Regions from separate parts of the Streptomyces sp. NPDC017979 genome, predicted to be linked through region 1. Evidence: riboswitches for the same ligand, from Rfam matches in the RefSeq annotation. Region 1 holds a riboswitch; the other holds the start of a gene.
The links. A riboswitch is a leader RNA that binds a small molecule or an ion and turns the genes downstream of it on or off. The one in region 1 is predicted to bind S-adenosylmethionine.
Positions count from the first base shown of each region.

Region 1 (7,288 bases):
CTGGACCGGATCGACACCAGCGGGCTCGACCCCCGCCTCGGCCGTACCGACATCCGCGTCGCCTGCAACCCGTTCAACGTGCTGTGCGGGGAGCGCGGGGTCGCCCGGGTCTTCGGCCCGCAGAAGGGCGCCACCCCGGAGCAGGTCGAGGAGCTGTCCGACGCCCTGGAGCACTGGGCGGACGTCCTCACCCGTGACCTGAAGGTCCGCGGCGACCTCTACGGCGGCCCCGGCACGGGTGCTTCCGGCGGTCTCGGCGCGGGGCTCGCCGCCCTCGGCGCCCATCTGCTGCCCCGGTTCGAGGTCCTGCTCGACCAGCTCGACCTGGACGCCCGGCTGGCCCGGGCCGACCTGGTGCTCACCGCCGAGGGCGCGCTGGACCACCAGACCCCGCGCGGCAAGGTCCCCGCCGAGGTGGCCCGGCGCGCCAAGCGCTACGGACGTCCCGTGCTGGCCCTCGCCGGCACGATCGGGGAGGGCGCGCACCAGGTCCGCTCGGCGGGCGTGGACGCGTACAGCTCGATCCTGCCCGCGCCCGTCTCGCTCAGCGAAGCCCTGGGCCGCGGCGGGGAGTTCCTGGCGGACGCGACCGAGCGGGCGCTGCGGATGGTCCTGCTCGGTGCGCGGCTGCCGGAGCGTCAGCCGGTCGGCGCGGCGGCCGGGCCCGCGGTCGGGTCCGGCACGCAGCGGCCGTCCTCGGTGCGGTAGCTCCACCGCGCGCCGTCGGTGACCAGCTCGCCCACGGCCCGTACGAAGCGCTCCAGGTGCTCGTCGGGCGTACCGGCGCCGAAGCTGACCCGGATCGCGTTCAGCGAACGCTCGCCCGGCTCGGCCTCGGGGGCGCCGCACTCGCCCGGCTCCTCGGGGTCGCTGCCGAGCAGGGTGCGGACCAGGGGGTGGGCGCAGAACAGGCCGTCGCGCACCCCGATGCCGTACTCGGCGGAGAGCGCGGCGGCGAAGTGGGAGCTGTTCCACCCCTCGACGACGAAGGAGATCACGCCGACCCGGGGTGCGTCGTCCCCGAACAGGGACAACACCTTCACCTGCGGCACCTCGGCGAGGCCCGCGCGCACCCGGGCCACCGACTCCTGCTCCCGGGCGACGAGGGAGTCGAAGCCGGCCTCGGTGAGCGCGCGGCAGGCGGCGGCGATCGCGTACACCCCGATGACGTTCGGCGAACCGGCCTCGTGGCGGGCGGCGGTGGTGTGCCACTCGACCTCCACGCCGCCGTCCGCGCGCCGGGCGACCTTGCGCGACGCGCCGCCGCCGGCGAGGTAGGGCCGGGCCTCGCGCAGCCAGTCCGCACGGCCCGCCAGCACCCCGGAGCCGAACGGGGCGTACAGCTTGTGGCCCGAGAAGGCGACGTAGTCGACGTCCAGCTCGCGCACGGACACCGGGTGGTGCGGGGCGAGTTGGGCCGCGTCCAGCACGATGCGGGCGCCGTGCGCGTGGGCGGCGGCGGCGAGCTCCTTCACCGGCCACAGCTCACCGGTCACGTTCGACGCACCCGTCACACAGACCAGCGCGGGCCCGTACGGGTCGCGGTCGGCGAGCGCGCGCTCCAACGTGCTGACGGCCTGCTCCGGGGTGCGCGGCGCGTTCAGGTACGTCACCCGCGCCTCCTGCCAGGGCAGCAGGGAGGCGTGGTGCTCGGTCTCGAAGACGAACACCTCGCAGTCGGCGGGGAGCACGGCCGCGAGGAGGTTGAGCGAGTCGGTGGTGGAGCGGGTGAACACCACCTGGTCGCCCTCGCGGCAGTCCAGGAACTCCGCGACGGTCTCCCGGCTGTTCTCGAAGAGGTCGGTGGAGAGCTGGGAGAGGTAGCCGGCGCCGCGGTGCACGCTGCCGTAGTACGGGGCGTACGCGGCGACGTCGTCCCACACCCGCTGGAGCGCGGGGGCGCTGGCCGCGTAGTCGAGGGCCGCGTACGTGACCTCCCCGCCGGTCACCAGCGGCACGGTGACGTCCCGGCCGAGTACGGGCAGGGCGGCGCAGTCGCTGTCGGCGGCAGTGGCGGCGGCGGTGTTCGGGCATGCGGACATGGCGGAATCTCCCGGTGGGGCGCAGCGAAGGGGAATGGCTTCAGGACGGGCTCCGCGGGGCGCACTTGCGCACTCGGCGCGCTGGGCGCGGTGTCGCGGAGGGGTGATGAAGAAGGGGCCTACGAGGCCCTATCGCATTCGCTTGCTCACGAGGCTGCTCCCTTGAGGACCAGGACCCCAGGGTTCGCAGGGGTCCGCGCTTGCCGCGGACCTCGCTGCCCACGGCCTGGTCTTCACCCGGGGCACCCCGCCACGGACGGAGGGTTGCCGGACAGCGGGCCGGGGCCGTAGTCGCTGTCACTCATGACCTGCGCAAACCGTATGCGACCCGGCCCGCCCCCGCAACCACGTCCGCATCCCGGACAACGCCCCCGCGGGGAAACGGCGAGTACGTCAGCGGCGCAAAGGGCTGCGCGAGCAACCCGCGGCCGGGCAGCACGTCGCCCCGGCGCCGAGATGACGGGGCCGGGGCGGAAGTGGCGCGCAGGGCTCAGGCGCTGTCCTGGGTCAGCAGGAGAGGTTCGAGCCCGCCGGCACGCCCAGGATCTGGGTGAAGTTCTTGTAGCGGTTCACGCGGCTCTGGACCTGCGCGGGGTGACCGCCGTCGCATTCGAGCGCACCGTTGATCGCACGGATGGTCTGGCCGAAGCCGGCGCCGCTGATCATCGCGTCGTGCGCGGTCACCGGGCCGGGGCCGTCCTGGGTGTTCCAGTACCAGAGCGCCGTCATCATGGAGATGGCCGGGTCGGTCTCAACGAGGTCGGGGTTGTTGAGCAGGTCGATGCCCAACCAGTCGCCCACGGTCTTGTAGTTGAAGTTCCAGCTCAGCATGATCGGGCCGCGGCCGTAGTACTTGGCCTGGCCCGCGGGGCAGCCGTAGGGCTGGCTGCGGTCGCAGTAGAGCGGGTAGTTCCGCTCGTCGATCTCCTTGATGTAGTACAGCCCGCCGGTCTCGTGGCTGATGTTGGCGAGGAAGGCCGCGGCCTCCTGCTTGCGCATCGTGTCGTTGCCGGTGTGGGCGAACGCCGGGAACGCCTTCATGGCGTCGGTGAGGCCCTTGTACGTGTAGAAGGGGTTCCGGCGCGGGAACATCTGGTTGAACTGCGCCTCGCTCACCACGAAGCTGTTCGGGTCGGGGTTGCCGCCCGTGCCGCAGGTGTACGGGTCCCAGTAGTAGGTGCTCACCACCGGGTTGTACCCGGGGTTGGCCCGCTCGGCGATGTAGATGCTGCCGTCGGTGTACTTGACGATGTCGCCCACGCGGTAGTTCTGGCCGGCGGCCCAGGCGGGGGCGACGGCGCACTCGTCGACCGGGGCGGCGGCGGGGGCGGCGGTGGCGGTCGGCACCAGGGCCGTCGCCAGCAGCGAGCCCGCCGCGAGCACGGAGGCCATCAGGGCTTTCATTCGGGTTCTGAGCACGGTCCAGTGACCTTTCGTGCGTCCGAGGACATGCCTGGTAGCCCCAGTGGGACACCGAGGCGACCAGACACGCCGTGTTGGGGGGTGGTTACGCACACCCAAGCGCCCCGGGCGGGGCGCGGTCAAGGTATAGACCAATGCAATTTTAGAAACAACCATCCCCATTCCAGGCCCAGTTGGGTCTGGAGGGGGGCCACGGCTCTACCCCGATGTGAAACTTGCAGCATGGGCATGGGGCGCGAGTCGCGGCACGAGAAGGACGCGATGACGGTGGAGATCGTCTTCGCCCTGGTGACGGGTGTGGCGCTGGCCGCGGCGGTGTTCGCGGTCCCTTGGGCCCTCGCGCTGGCCTTCGGCGTCACCGGTTCGGTCAAGGAGGGCGTGTTGGTCGGCGGCGCGCTGCTCGGAGCGACCGCCGGGGTGTGGCGTCTGGTGAGGGTGCTGCGCCGCTTCGACGCACAGCGACGCATGGGCCGCTGACCTGCGGGCGCCCAGCGACGTCCTGATCGTCTGCAACGCGGGCCACGGAGCCCGCGCACAGGCCCGCCCTCCGGCACGGCCCCTCATGCCGCGCACGCGTCCAGGAGGACGCGCCATGCCCCTGGGCACGACGGAACCGCGGACGCCGTCGCCGCGCACCCCGTTCGGCACGAGGGCACGACGGCGACGACGCCCGCAGCGTCAGTGCACCGACCCGGGCGCTACGACGCGTTCGTGGCGCGCACCCAGCGCGCCAGCGCGTCCGAGGCCGCGCCCGAGTCCACCGCCTCCGCCGCCCGCCCCATCGCCGCCGCGATCTGCTCCGGCAGCGGTGCGTCGCCCGGCTCCAGCGCCACCAGCGCCGCCGCCGCGTTCAGCAGGACCGCGTCCCGCACCGGGCCGCGTTCACCGGCCAGCACGCGGTGCGCGACCTCCGCGTTGTACGACGCGTCAGCGCCCCGCAGCTCCGACACCGGCACCACGTCGATGCCGACGTCCCGCGGGTCGAAGCGCTCCTCGCGGACCGTGCCGTCCCGCACGATCCACACCGTGGACGTGGCCGTCGTCGTCAGCTCGTCCAGCCCGTCGTCCCCGCGGAAGACCAGCGCCGACGAGCCGCGCCGGGCGAGCACACCCGCCATGATCGGCGCCATCCGGGCGTCGGCCACCCCCGTGGCCTGCGCCTTCACCCTGGCCGGGTTCGTCAGCGGACCCAGGAAGTTGAAGATCGTCCGGATGCCCAGCTCACGGCGGGCCACCGCCACGTGCCGCAGCGCCGGGTGGAACTTGATCGCGAAGCAGAAGGTGATGCCCGCCTCCTCCGCGACCTCGGCCACCCGCTGCGGGGACAGCTCCAGGTTGACCCCGAGCTTCTCCAGCACGTCGGAGGCGCCGGAGGCGCTGGACGCCGCGCGGTTGCCGTGCTTGACGACCTTGGTGCCCGTCCCGGCGACCACGATCGACGCCATGGTCGAGATGTTCACCGTCTTCGCGCCGTCGCCCCCGGTGCCCACGATGTCCACGCTGGGACCGGGCACCTCGATGAGGTTGGCGTGCTCGTACATCGTCGACACCAGACCGGAGATCTCCTCCACGGTCTCGCCCTTCGCCCGCAGCGCCACCGCGAAGCCGGCGATCTGCGCGTCCGACGCCTCGCCGCTGAGGATCCGGTCCATCGCCCAGCCCGTCGCGTCGGCGCTCTGGTCGTCGTCGTTCAGCAGCGAGTTCAGCACGGCCGGCCAGGAGTGGGCCGCCACGCTGTCGCCGCCTACCGGGGTCACAACGTTCATGGTCCGCTCCTGGGGTCCAGACGAAAGGGGAAGGGAATGCGAAGGAAGGTACGCCACCCAGCCTATCCAGGGCCGGGCACGACGAAGAGCCCCGTCCAGGCAGTGGACGGGGCTCTCGTCGTGGCGACGGTTCAGCGGTCAGTGCTTGCCGCTGGTGACCTCCTCGTGCTCGCCGTGCCCGTGACCGTGGGCCGCGGCGATCTCCTCGTACTCCTCGCGCGTCGCCTTGGGGATCTGGTTCCCCTCGCCGTAGAAGCCCTTGCTGAGCTTCGCGCGCAGCTTGTGCGTACGCGAGATCTTGCGGCGCACGCCGTTCTCGTCGACCTCGGGGCCGACTTCGAGCGGCTGGTGCTGCTCGTGCGCGGTGAGGGTGTGCAGGTCCGCCTGGCTGAGCGGCTCGTGGACCTCGATGAACTCACCGTGCGGCAGCCGCTTGATGATGCCGGACTCGCGTCCGTGCAGCACCTTCTCGCGGTCCCGGCGCTGGAGGCCCAGGCAGATGCGCTTGGTGATGATGAAGGCCAGCACCGGACCGACGAAGAAGAAGATCCGGACGAACCAGGTGATCGAGTTGATCGACAGGTGGAAGTGGGTGGCGAAGATGTCGTTGCCACCGCCCACCAGCATGATGAAGTACGCGAACAGCCAGGCGACACCGAAGGCGGTACGGGTCGGGGCGTTGCGCGGGCGGTCCAGGATGTGGTGCTCGCGCTTGTCGCCGGTGACCCAGGACTCGATGAACGGGTAGACCGCGATCGCGCCCAGCACCAGCGGGAAGATCGCCAGCGGGATGAAGACGCCCAGGGCCAGGGTGTGGCCCCACGCATTGATCTCCCAGCCAGGCATCACTCGGATCAGACCCTCGGCGAAGCCCATGTACCAGTCTGGTTGCGCACCCGTGGAGACCTGGTCGACGCGGTAGGGACCGACCGACCAGACCGGGTTGAGCGTCGCGATCGCCGCGACCACCGCGATGACGCCGAAGACCAGGAAGAAGAAGCCTCCGGCCTTGGCCATGTAGACCGGCAGCAGCGGCATGCCGACGACGTTCTTGTTGGTGCGGCCGGGACCCGCGTACTGCGTGTGCTTGTGGTACACGACGAGGATCAGGTGGCCGACCAGCAGCGCCATCATGATGCCGGGCAGCAGCAGGATGTGGATCGAGTAGAACCGCGGCACGAAGTCGTGGCCGGGGAACTCGCCGCCGAACAGGAACATCGAGATGTACGTGCCGACGATCGGCACGGACAGGATCGCGCCCTGCATGAAGCGGACACCGGTGCCGGAGATCAGGTCGTCCGGGAGGGAGTAGCCGGTGAAGCCGGTGAACATGCCCAGGACCAGCAGCAGGAAGCCGAACAGCCAGTTGACCTCGCGCGGCTTGCGGAACGCGCCCGTGAAGAAGACGCGCATCATGTGCACCATCATCGCCGCGACGAAGATCAGCGCGGCCCAGTGGTGGATCTGCCGGATCAGCAGACCGCCGCGGACGTCGAAGCTGATGTCCATCGTCGAGGCGAACGCCTCCGACACCTTGATGCCCTGCATGGGCACGTAGCTGCCGTTGTAGACGACCTCGTTCATCGAGGGGTTGAAGAACAGCGTCAGGTACACACCCGTGAGGATGATGATGATGAAGCTGTAGAGGCAGATCTCACCGAGCATGAAGGACCAGTGGTCCGGGAAGATCTTGCGCATGTTGGCCTTGGCGAGGGAGTAGATCCCCAGCCGGCCGTCCGCCCAGTCGGCGACCCGCTCGCCCGCGGGTGCCTTCCGCTGCTCCGCGGACTGCTTGTTCTCGGTCGTAGTACTCATCCGCGCTCCCAGAAGGACGCACCGACGGGCTCTTCGAAGTCGCCCAGCGCTTCGAGGTTGCCCTCGGCGTTGACACCGATCCGCAGCTGCGGAAGCGGGTGTCCCGCGGGGCCGAAGATGACCCGGGCGCCGTCGGAGAGGTCGAAGGTGGATTGGTGACACGGGCACAGCACGTGGTGCGTCTGCTGCTCGTAGAGGCTGATCGGGCAGCCGACGTGGGTGCAGACCTTGGAGAAGGCCACG
Region 1 covers NZ_JBIRGU010000003.1:679,449-686,736, reverse strand. The annotation lists gene ACH4E8_RS12545 (glycerate kinase) at 1-708, shown strand, start outside; gene ACH4E8_RS12540 (aminotransferase class V-fold PLP-dependent enzyme) at 639-2,042, opposite strand; SAM riboswitch class IV at 2,234-2,351, opposite strand; gene ACH4E8_RS12535 (glycoside hydrolase family 19 protein) at 2,550-3,461, opposite strand; gene ACH4E8_RS12530 (DUF6332 family protein) at 3,687-3,941, shown strand; gene trpD (anthranilate phosphoribosyltransferase) at 4,163-5,230, opposite strand; gene ACH4E8_RS12520 (cytochrome bc complex cytochrome b subunit) at 5,369-7,045, opposite strand; gene ACH4E8_RS12515 (Rieske 2Fe-2S domain-containing protein) at 7,042-7,288, opposite strand, start outside.

Region 2 (7,288 bases), on a different contig from region 1:
GCGCTGGGACGCGGTCACCGGCACGGTCCACGCCCCCGCGCCGCACCCGGGCGTCAGCGCGGTGCGCGCAGAACTCCCCGGCTACCTCGACCGCTTCGGCGCCTGGCAGGGCACCTGGATCGAGGAGAAGGGGCAGGCGGTCGCCGTCCACACCCGCCGCGCCACCGACCCGCAGGCCGCCTTCGACTCCCTGCGCGAGCCCCTCGCCACCCTCGCCTCCCAGCACGGCCTGGTCCTGGAGCCGGGCCGGATGGTCCTGGAACTGCGCCCGCCCGGCATGGACAAGGGCGTCGCCCTGGCCGAATACGTACGGGAGGTCGGCGCGGAGGCGGTGCTGTACGCCGGTGACGACCTGGGCGACCTGCCCGCGTACGCAGCGGTCGAGAAGCTGCGCTCCGACGGCCTGCCGGGCCTCCTGGTGTGCAGCGCCAGCACCGAGGTCACCGAACTCGCCGACCGCGCCGACCTGCTCCTCCCCGGCCCGCCTGCGGTCGTCGCCTTCCTCGCGGCCCTCGCGGAAGCGATCTGAAATGCCTCCCGGCAGACGACCCGTGCCCCGGCCTGATGACTTTGCCCGCAGTGTCCAGCGTGCCCTTCCCAACAGCGCCGTTGCCTCGCCGGGCGCGATGGCGCCGTGGGGGCCGTGCAGTGGTGGCGTCTGCGGCCCGGTAGTGGGCTGGTCGCGCAGTTTCCCGCGCCCCTAAACCCCTGTCCTGCAGGCAACCGACAGGGTGAGCGAAACAGGGGCGCTGGGGTCCCCCCCCCACGTCCTCCGGGCGTAGGGGGCGGAACTGCGCGAACAGGCCACCAGCGGCCGGTGGAGACCAACGCACCCGCAGGGCCACGGCGGCTCAGTCCCCCGGCACGGGGGAGCGCGAGCTACGCCCGGGTCAGCGCCTCCAACTGGTCCAGGAACCAATGCCGCGGGGGGAGCGCGGTCGCGGCCGCGGCGAGGCGGGCGGTCCGCGCGGCGCGCTCGGCGGGCGGCTGGGACAGCGCCTCGTGGAGCGCGTCCGCGGTGCCCGTGACGTCGTACGGATTGACCGTCACCGCATCCGCGCCCAACTCCTCGTACGCCCCCGCCTCGCGCGACAGCACCAGCGCGCAGCCCTCGTCCGAGACGACGGGGATCTCCTTGGCGACCAGGTTCATCCCGTCGCGGATCGGATTGACCAGGGCGACGTCCGCGAGGCGGTACGCGGCGAGGGAGCGGGCGAAGTCGTCCTTCACGTGCAGCACGACCGGCGTCCAACCCGGCGTGCCGTACTCCTCGTTGACCGCGTCGGCGACGCGCTGCACCTCGGCCGTGTAGTCCCGGTAGACCGCGAGGTCCTGGCGGGAGGGGTAGGCGAAGGCGAGGTGCACCACGCGCTCGCGCCACTCGGGGCGGGTCGCCAGCAGGTGCCGGAAGGCCAGCAGGCCGCGCACGATGTTCTTCGACAGCTCCGTGCGGTCCACCCGCACGACCGTCCGGCGGTCCGGTCCGCCGATCTGCTCGCGCAGCGCGGCCATGCGCTCCGCAACGTCCGGCCGGTGCGCCCGCTCGCGCAGGAAGTCCGCGTCGGCCCCCAGGCCGTGCACCCCGATCCGGGTGCCCTTCAGCGCGTCCGGCCCCAGCACCTCCGTGCAGCAGGCGGTGAACGCGTCCGCCCAGCGGTGGGTCAGGAAGCACGTGCGGTCGGCGCCGAGGAGGCCGCGCAGGAGCTGCTCGGCGATGTCGTCCGGCAGCAGCCGGAAGTAGTCCACCGGGGCCCAGGGGGTGTGCGAGAAGTGCCCGATCCGCAGGTCGGGCCGGCGCTCCCGGAGCATCCCCGGGACCAGCGCGAGGTGGTAGTCCTGCACGAGCACCGCGGCGCCCTCGGCGGCCCGCTCGGCGAGCGCGTCGGCGAAGGCGCGGTTGTACTCCTCGTAGGAGCGCCACTGGCGGCGGAACTCCTCGTCGAACACGGGCTCCAGCGGGGTCTGGTACAGCATGTGGTGGACGAACCAGAGCACCGAGTTCGCGATGCCGTTGTACGCGTCGGAGTGGACGTCGGGGGCGATGTCGAGCATCAGGACGCCCGCTTCGCCGACCCCGCGCCGCACCGCCTCGCGGTCGCCGTCGCCGAGGGCGGAGCAGACCCAGAGCGAGTCCTCGCGGGCGCCGATCGCGGACAGCCCGGACACCACCCCGCCGCCGCCGCGCTTGGCGTCGAGCCCGCCGTCGTCCAGGAGGGCGTACGAGACGGGCCCGCGGTTGGAAGCGACCAGGATCCGGGCGCGGGACGGAGTGGCGGAAGGTTCGGCAGCCATGTGCCAGAACTTAGCCCGCAGCCCCGGCCGGCAAACGCACATACGGTCGAGTGGCGTCTTGTCGCCGGTGGGGTTTCAGCCGGCTCCGGCGACGCCCGCCGGCTCCCGCGACTCCCGGGGCGCCCGGGGCGGGTTTTCGCCCCGAGCTACCCCTTCGGCGGGGTGCGTCGGGTGCGGGTCGCCGCGAAGGCCACCGCGCACGCCGCCGCCAGCGCCACCACCAGCCCGCCCAGCAGCCAGAGCTGCGGACCCGAGGGCGCGGGCGGCGCCGCGGCCCCCGCGACGGCGGCCACGACGAGGACCAGCAGGGCCAGCAGCCCCGTGAGCCGCAGGGCCCGTCGACGTCTCAGCGGTCGGGGCAGCGCGGGGCCCGTTCGCCGCGGGGTCAGCCGTGCGGTCAGCTCCGGTGTCACACGTTGCTCAGTCGCATACACATATAGGATTTTCGGATATAAACCGTCCACTAGGCGGCACGACGCGCCGCGTACTCGTCGATCTCCCGCATCGGCGGCCGCTCCTCCGTGTCCACCGCGTGCGTGCGCGGTACGAAGCCGTCCTCGCCCCGCTCGAACTGGGTCAGCGCCGGCCGCACCAAGTGCCCGCGGGACAGCCGAAGCTGCGCGGTCCGGTAGATCGCCGCCGCCATCCGCCCCAGTGCCTGCCCGTCCTGGTGCCGGTGCTTGCGCGTCCCCACGTCGACCTGCGCGAGCGCGTCGAGCCCCACCGTGTGCAGCGCGTCGACCAGCAGACCCAGCTCCACTCCGTAACCGACGGGGAAGGGCAGCCGCTCCAGCAGCGAGCGCCGCGCCGCGTACTCGCCGCCCAGCGGCTGCACGAAGCCGGCGAGCTGCGGCCAGTGCAGATTGAGCAGCGGGCGCGCCACCAGCTCCGTCACCCGGCCGCCCTGACCTGCGGTTTCGCCAAGTGGTCGGTCGTACATCGCCTTGACGAACTGCACCTGCGGATTGGTCAGCAGCGGGCCGACGATCCCGGAGACGAAGTCCGCGGAGAAGTCCCGCAGATCCGCGTCGACGAAACAGACGACGTCACCGCGCGTGACCATCAGGGAGCGCCACAGCACCTCGCCCTTGCCCGGCAGTGCAGGGATCCGCGGCAGGACCTCGTCCCGGTGGACCACCCGTGCGCCCGCCGCCGCGGCCACCTCGCCCGTACGGTCCGTGGACCCGGAGTCGACCACCACCAACTCGTCCACGAGCGGCACCCGCTCCATCAGCTCCCGGCGGATCACCCGGACGATCTCCCCGACGGTGGCCTCCTCGTCGAGGGCGGGCAGGACCACGCTGACCGTCGTCCCCCGCTTGGCCGCGACCAGGGCGCTCAGCGGACGGTCCGCCGCCGACCAGGAACGCGTCGCCAGCCACCGCTCCACCTCATCGAGCACGTGCCCCCAACTCCTCCGTCCGTGCGGCCCGCCGTCGAACCGTCCGGCGCCCGCTGTGACCCATCTCGCGGTTCGGACGACTATCTCAACCGCCCGGACCTTCGGTTACAGTCTTGAACAACGCGGATGGCCATCGCATGTCGGGGTCCCCGCGCCGAACGGCCCCATGGTTGAACGTCGCGATCGACTCGTTCGATGCGTTCCACCCCGCCGTTCACAATCGAATACCGCTCATCCAGAGGGGCAGAGGGATACGGCCCGTTGAAGCCCCGGCAACCCTCCAGCCGGTCTCCGTCGTGCAGTGCGCCCAAGCGCCGCAGCGTCGCGAGGCTCCCGGCTAGGGAAGGTGCCAAATCCGTCTCATGGCGAAATGCGCCATGAGGAAGATGAGGAGAAAGGGCCTCGCCTCCATGGCTGTGCAGACCGCCGCAAGCACCGCGACCACCACCCCCGACCTCGGCCCCGCCGCAGCGCTCTCCTGTCGCGAGTGCGGCGAGCGCTTCCCGCTCGGCCCGATCTTCGCCTGCGCCGCCTGTTTCGGCCCGCTGGAGATCGCGTACGACCTGCCCACGGGCGACCCGGAGGAGCTGCGCAAGCGCATCGAGGCCGGACCGGCCAACATCTGGCGCTACGCACCCCTGCTGCCCGTCCCCGCCGACGTCGCCGACAAGCCGAACGTGAACCCCGGCTTCACCAAGCTCGTGCAGGCCGACCGGCTCGCCGCCGAGCTGGGCGTCACCGGCGGGCTCTACGTCAAGGACGACTCCGGCAACCCGACGCACTCCTTCAAGGACCGCGTCGTCGCCATCGCCGTCGAGGCCGCCCGCGCCTTCGGCTTCACCACCCTCTCCTGCTCCTCCACCGGCAACCTCGCCGGCGCGGTGGGCGCCGCCGCGGCCCGCGCCGGGCTGCGCTCCTGCGTCTTCATCCCGCACGACCTGGAGCAGGGCAAGGTCGTCATGGCCGCGGTCTACGGGGGCGAGCTGGTCGGCATCGAGGGCACCTACGACGACGTGAACCGCTTCTGCTCCGAGCTGATCGGCGACCCGATCGGCGAGGGCTGGGGCTTCGTGAACGTCAACCTGCGCCCGTACTACGCCGAGGGCTCCAAGACCCTCGCGTACGAGATCTGCGAGCAGCTCGGCTGGCGCATCCCGGACCAGATCGTCGTCCCCGTCGCCTCCGGCTCCCAGCTCACCAAGATCGACAAGGGGCTCCAGGAGCTGATCAAGCTGGGTCTGGTCGAGGACCGCCCGTACCGGATCATCGCCGCGCAGGCCGAGGGCTGCTCCCCGGTCTCCGCCGCCTTCAAGGCGGGCCACGACGTCGTGCGGCCGGTCAAGCCCGACACCATCGTGAAGTCGCTCGCCATCGGCAACCCGGCGGACGGCCCGTACGTCCTGGACATCGCCCGCCGCACCGGGGGCGTGGTCGAGGACGTCACCGACGAGCAGGTCGTCGAGGCGATCAAGCTGCTCGCCCGCACGGAGGGGATCTTCGCGGAGACCGCGGGCGGCGTGACGGTCGGCGTCACCAAGAAGCTGCTGGAGGCGGGCGTGCTCGACCCGACGCTCACCACCGTCGTCCTCAACACCGGCGACGGCCTCAAGACGCTGGACGCGGTCGCCGGCACCACCGGTCCGTCGGCGACGATCCGGCCGAGCCTGGACGCCTTCCGCGCCGCCGGTCTGGCCGGCTGACCGCGACAGGTCCCGCCAGCCCCTCCGTTCCCTCCGCCCGCCCCCGTACCGGCCCTGCACCGGCCCCGAAAGAGGCACCCATGAGCGTCAACGTCCGCATCCCGACCATCCTGCGCACCTACACCGGCGGCCAGGCCGAGGTGCCCGCCGAGGGCGCGACCCTCGCCGAGGTCATCGCCGACCTGGAGAAGAACCACACGGGGATCGCCGCCCGCGTCCTGGACGACCAGGGCAAGCTGCGCCGCTTCGTCAACGTGTACGTCAACGACGACGACGTCCGCTTCGAGCAGGGCCTGGAGACCGCCACGCCGGACGGCGCCGGCATCTCGATCATCCCCGCGGTCGCCGGCGGCTGAGACCCGGACCGCCGCCCCCGCCCGCGCGGGCGGTCGGCGTCACCGAGAGTCAGCCGTATTACCCAGAGTCAGTTGCATTGCCCCCTCCGTGAGACATCCGGAGGGGGCAATTCTGCAGGGTTGAGCACGCTACAGTTGGGGAACGCCCCTTCGCCGAACGCTCTCGCCCACGTATCGAATTGCGCCCGGGCTCGATAAGAAGCAGCCAATGTGTGGCGTACTTGTGTCGCTTAAGTTCCTTTTGTCCGGCCTGATTTGTCCCGGAATTGCGGTAATCCAGCCTAATTACCCGATCGTAGGTTCCAGGAATTCTCGTCCGATTGACCTGTTGCAGAGGGCAGTTGGGCAGATACATTCAGCCGCGGTCGACGCGTTCCGGCGCACTCCAGTGAGCGGGTAGGGGTCTGACCCGGGTCCGCGAGGTGCGGTCCTGTGCAAGGGCCAGTAATAGGGGAGTTGGGCATGGCTCAGGGCACCGTCAAGTGGTTCAACGCGGAGAAGGGGTACGGCTTCATCGCGGTCGACGGTGGTGCGGACGTATTCGTCCACTACAGCGCGATCCAGATGGACGGCTACCGCACCCTGGAGGAGGGTCAGCGAGTCGAGTTCGAGATCTCGCAGGGGCAGAAGGGCCCGCAGGCCGACATGGTGAAGATCTCGGCCTGAATCCCGCTCCGGCGTATTCACGCACTTGAAGGGCCTTGCACCCCGGCCGGGGTGCAAGGCCCTTCTGTGCGTGGTCGGGGCGGTTCTCCCGATGTCTTCGCCGCCGCTGCGGGGCCTCCTCGGGGGCTTGCTTCCGGCGCGGCCGGTTCCCTTCGTCGCGGAGGCGAGCACGGGTAGGGCGCTTGCACTCTCGGGTGGCGAGTGCTAATCATTGGCGTTAGCACTCTCCGGGTGAGAGTGCTACGAAGGGCCGGGTCGGTGAGGCCCGCTCGCCTTGTGGCGCATGGAGCCATCTGGTGCAGCAGGCCGTCCGTCGCGGGCGCCAACGCGGTCCAATAGAGCTTCCCACCCAGTCCGTGGAGGACACCTCACATGGCAAAGATCATCGCGTTCGACGAGGAGGCACGGCGCGGTCTCGAGCGCGGGATGAACCAGCTCGCTGACGCCGTCAAGGTCACCCTTGGCCCCAAGGGTCGCAACGTCGTCCTTGAGAAGAAGTGGGGCGCCCCCACGATCACCAACGATGGCGTGTCCATCGCCAAGGAGATCGAGCTGGAGGACCCGTACGAGAAGATCGGCGCCGAGCTGGTCAAGGAAGTCGCCAAGAAGACGGACGACGTCGCCGGCGACGGTACGACCACCGCCACGGTTCTGGCCCAGGCCCTGGTCCGCGAGGGACTGCGCAACGTCGCGGCCGGCGCCAACCCGATGGCCCTCAAGCGCGGCATCGAGAAGGCCGTCGAGGCCGTCTCCGCCGCCCTGCTCGAGCAGGCCAAGGACGTGGAGACCAAGGAGCAGATCGCCTCCACCGCCTCCATCTCCGCCGCTGACACCCAGATCGGCGAGCTGATCGCCGAGGCCATGGACAAGGT
Region 2 covers NZ_JBIRGU010000002.1:159,734-167,021, forward strand. The annotation lists gene otsB (trehalose-phosphatase) at 1-529, shown strand, start outside; gene ACH4E8_RS06680 (trehalose-6-phosphate synthase) at 880-2,292, opposite strand; gene ACH4E8_RS06685 (hypothetical protein) at 2,439-2,705, opposite strand; gene ACH4E8_RS06690 (glucosyl-3-phosphoglycerate synthase) at 2,756-3,694, opposite strand; SAM riboswitch class I at 3,923-4,087, shown strand; gene thrC (threonine synthase) at 4,105-5,394, shown strand; gene ACH4E8_RS06700 (MoaD/ThiS family protein) at 5,475-5,750, shown strand; gene ACH4E8_RS06705 (cold-shock protein) at 6,213-6,416, shown strand; gene groL (chaperonin GroEL) at 6,789-7,288, shown strand, end outside.
Region 2: linked by a shared signal. The riboswitch ahead of thrC (threonine synthase) and the one ahead of ACH4E8_RS12540 (aminotransferase class V-fold PLP-dependent enzyme) in region 1 are both predicted to bind S-adenosylmethionine.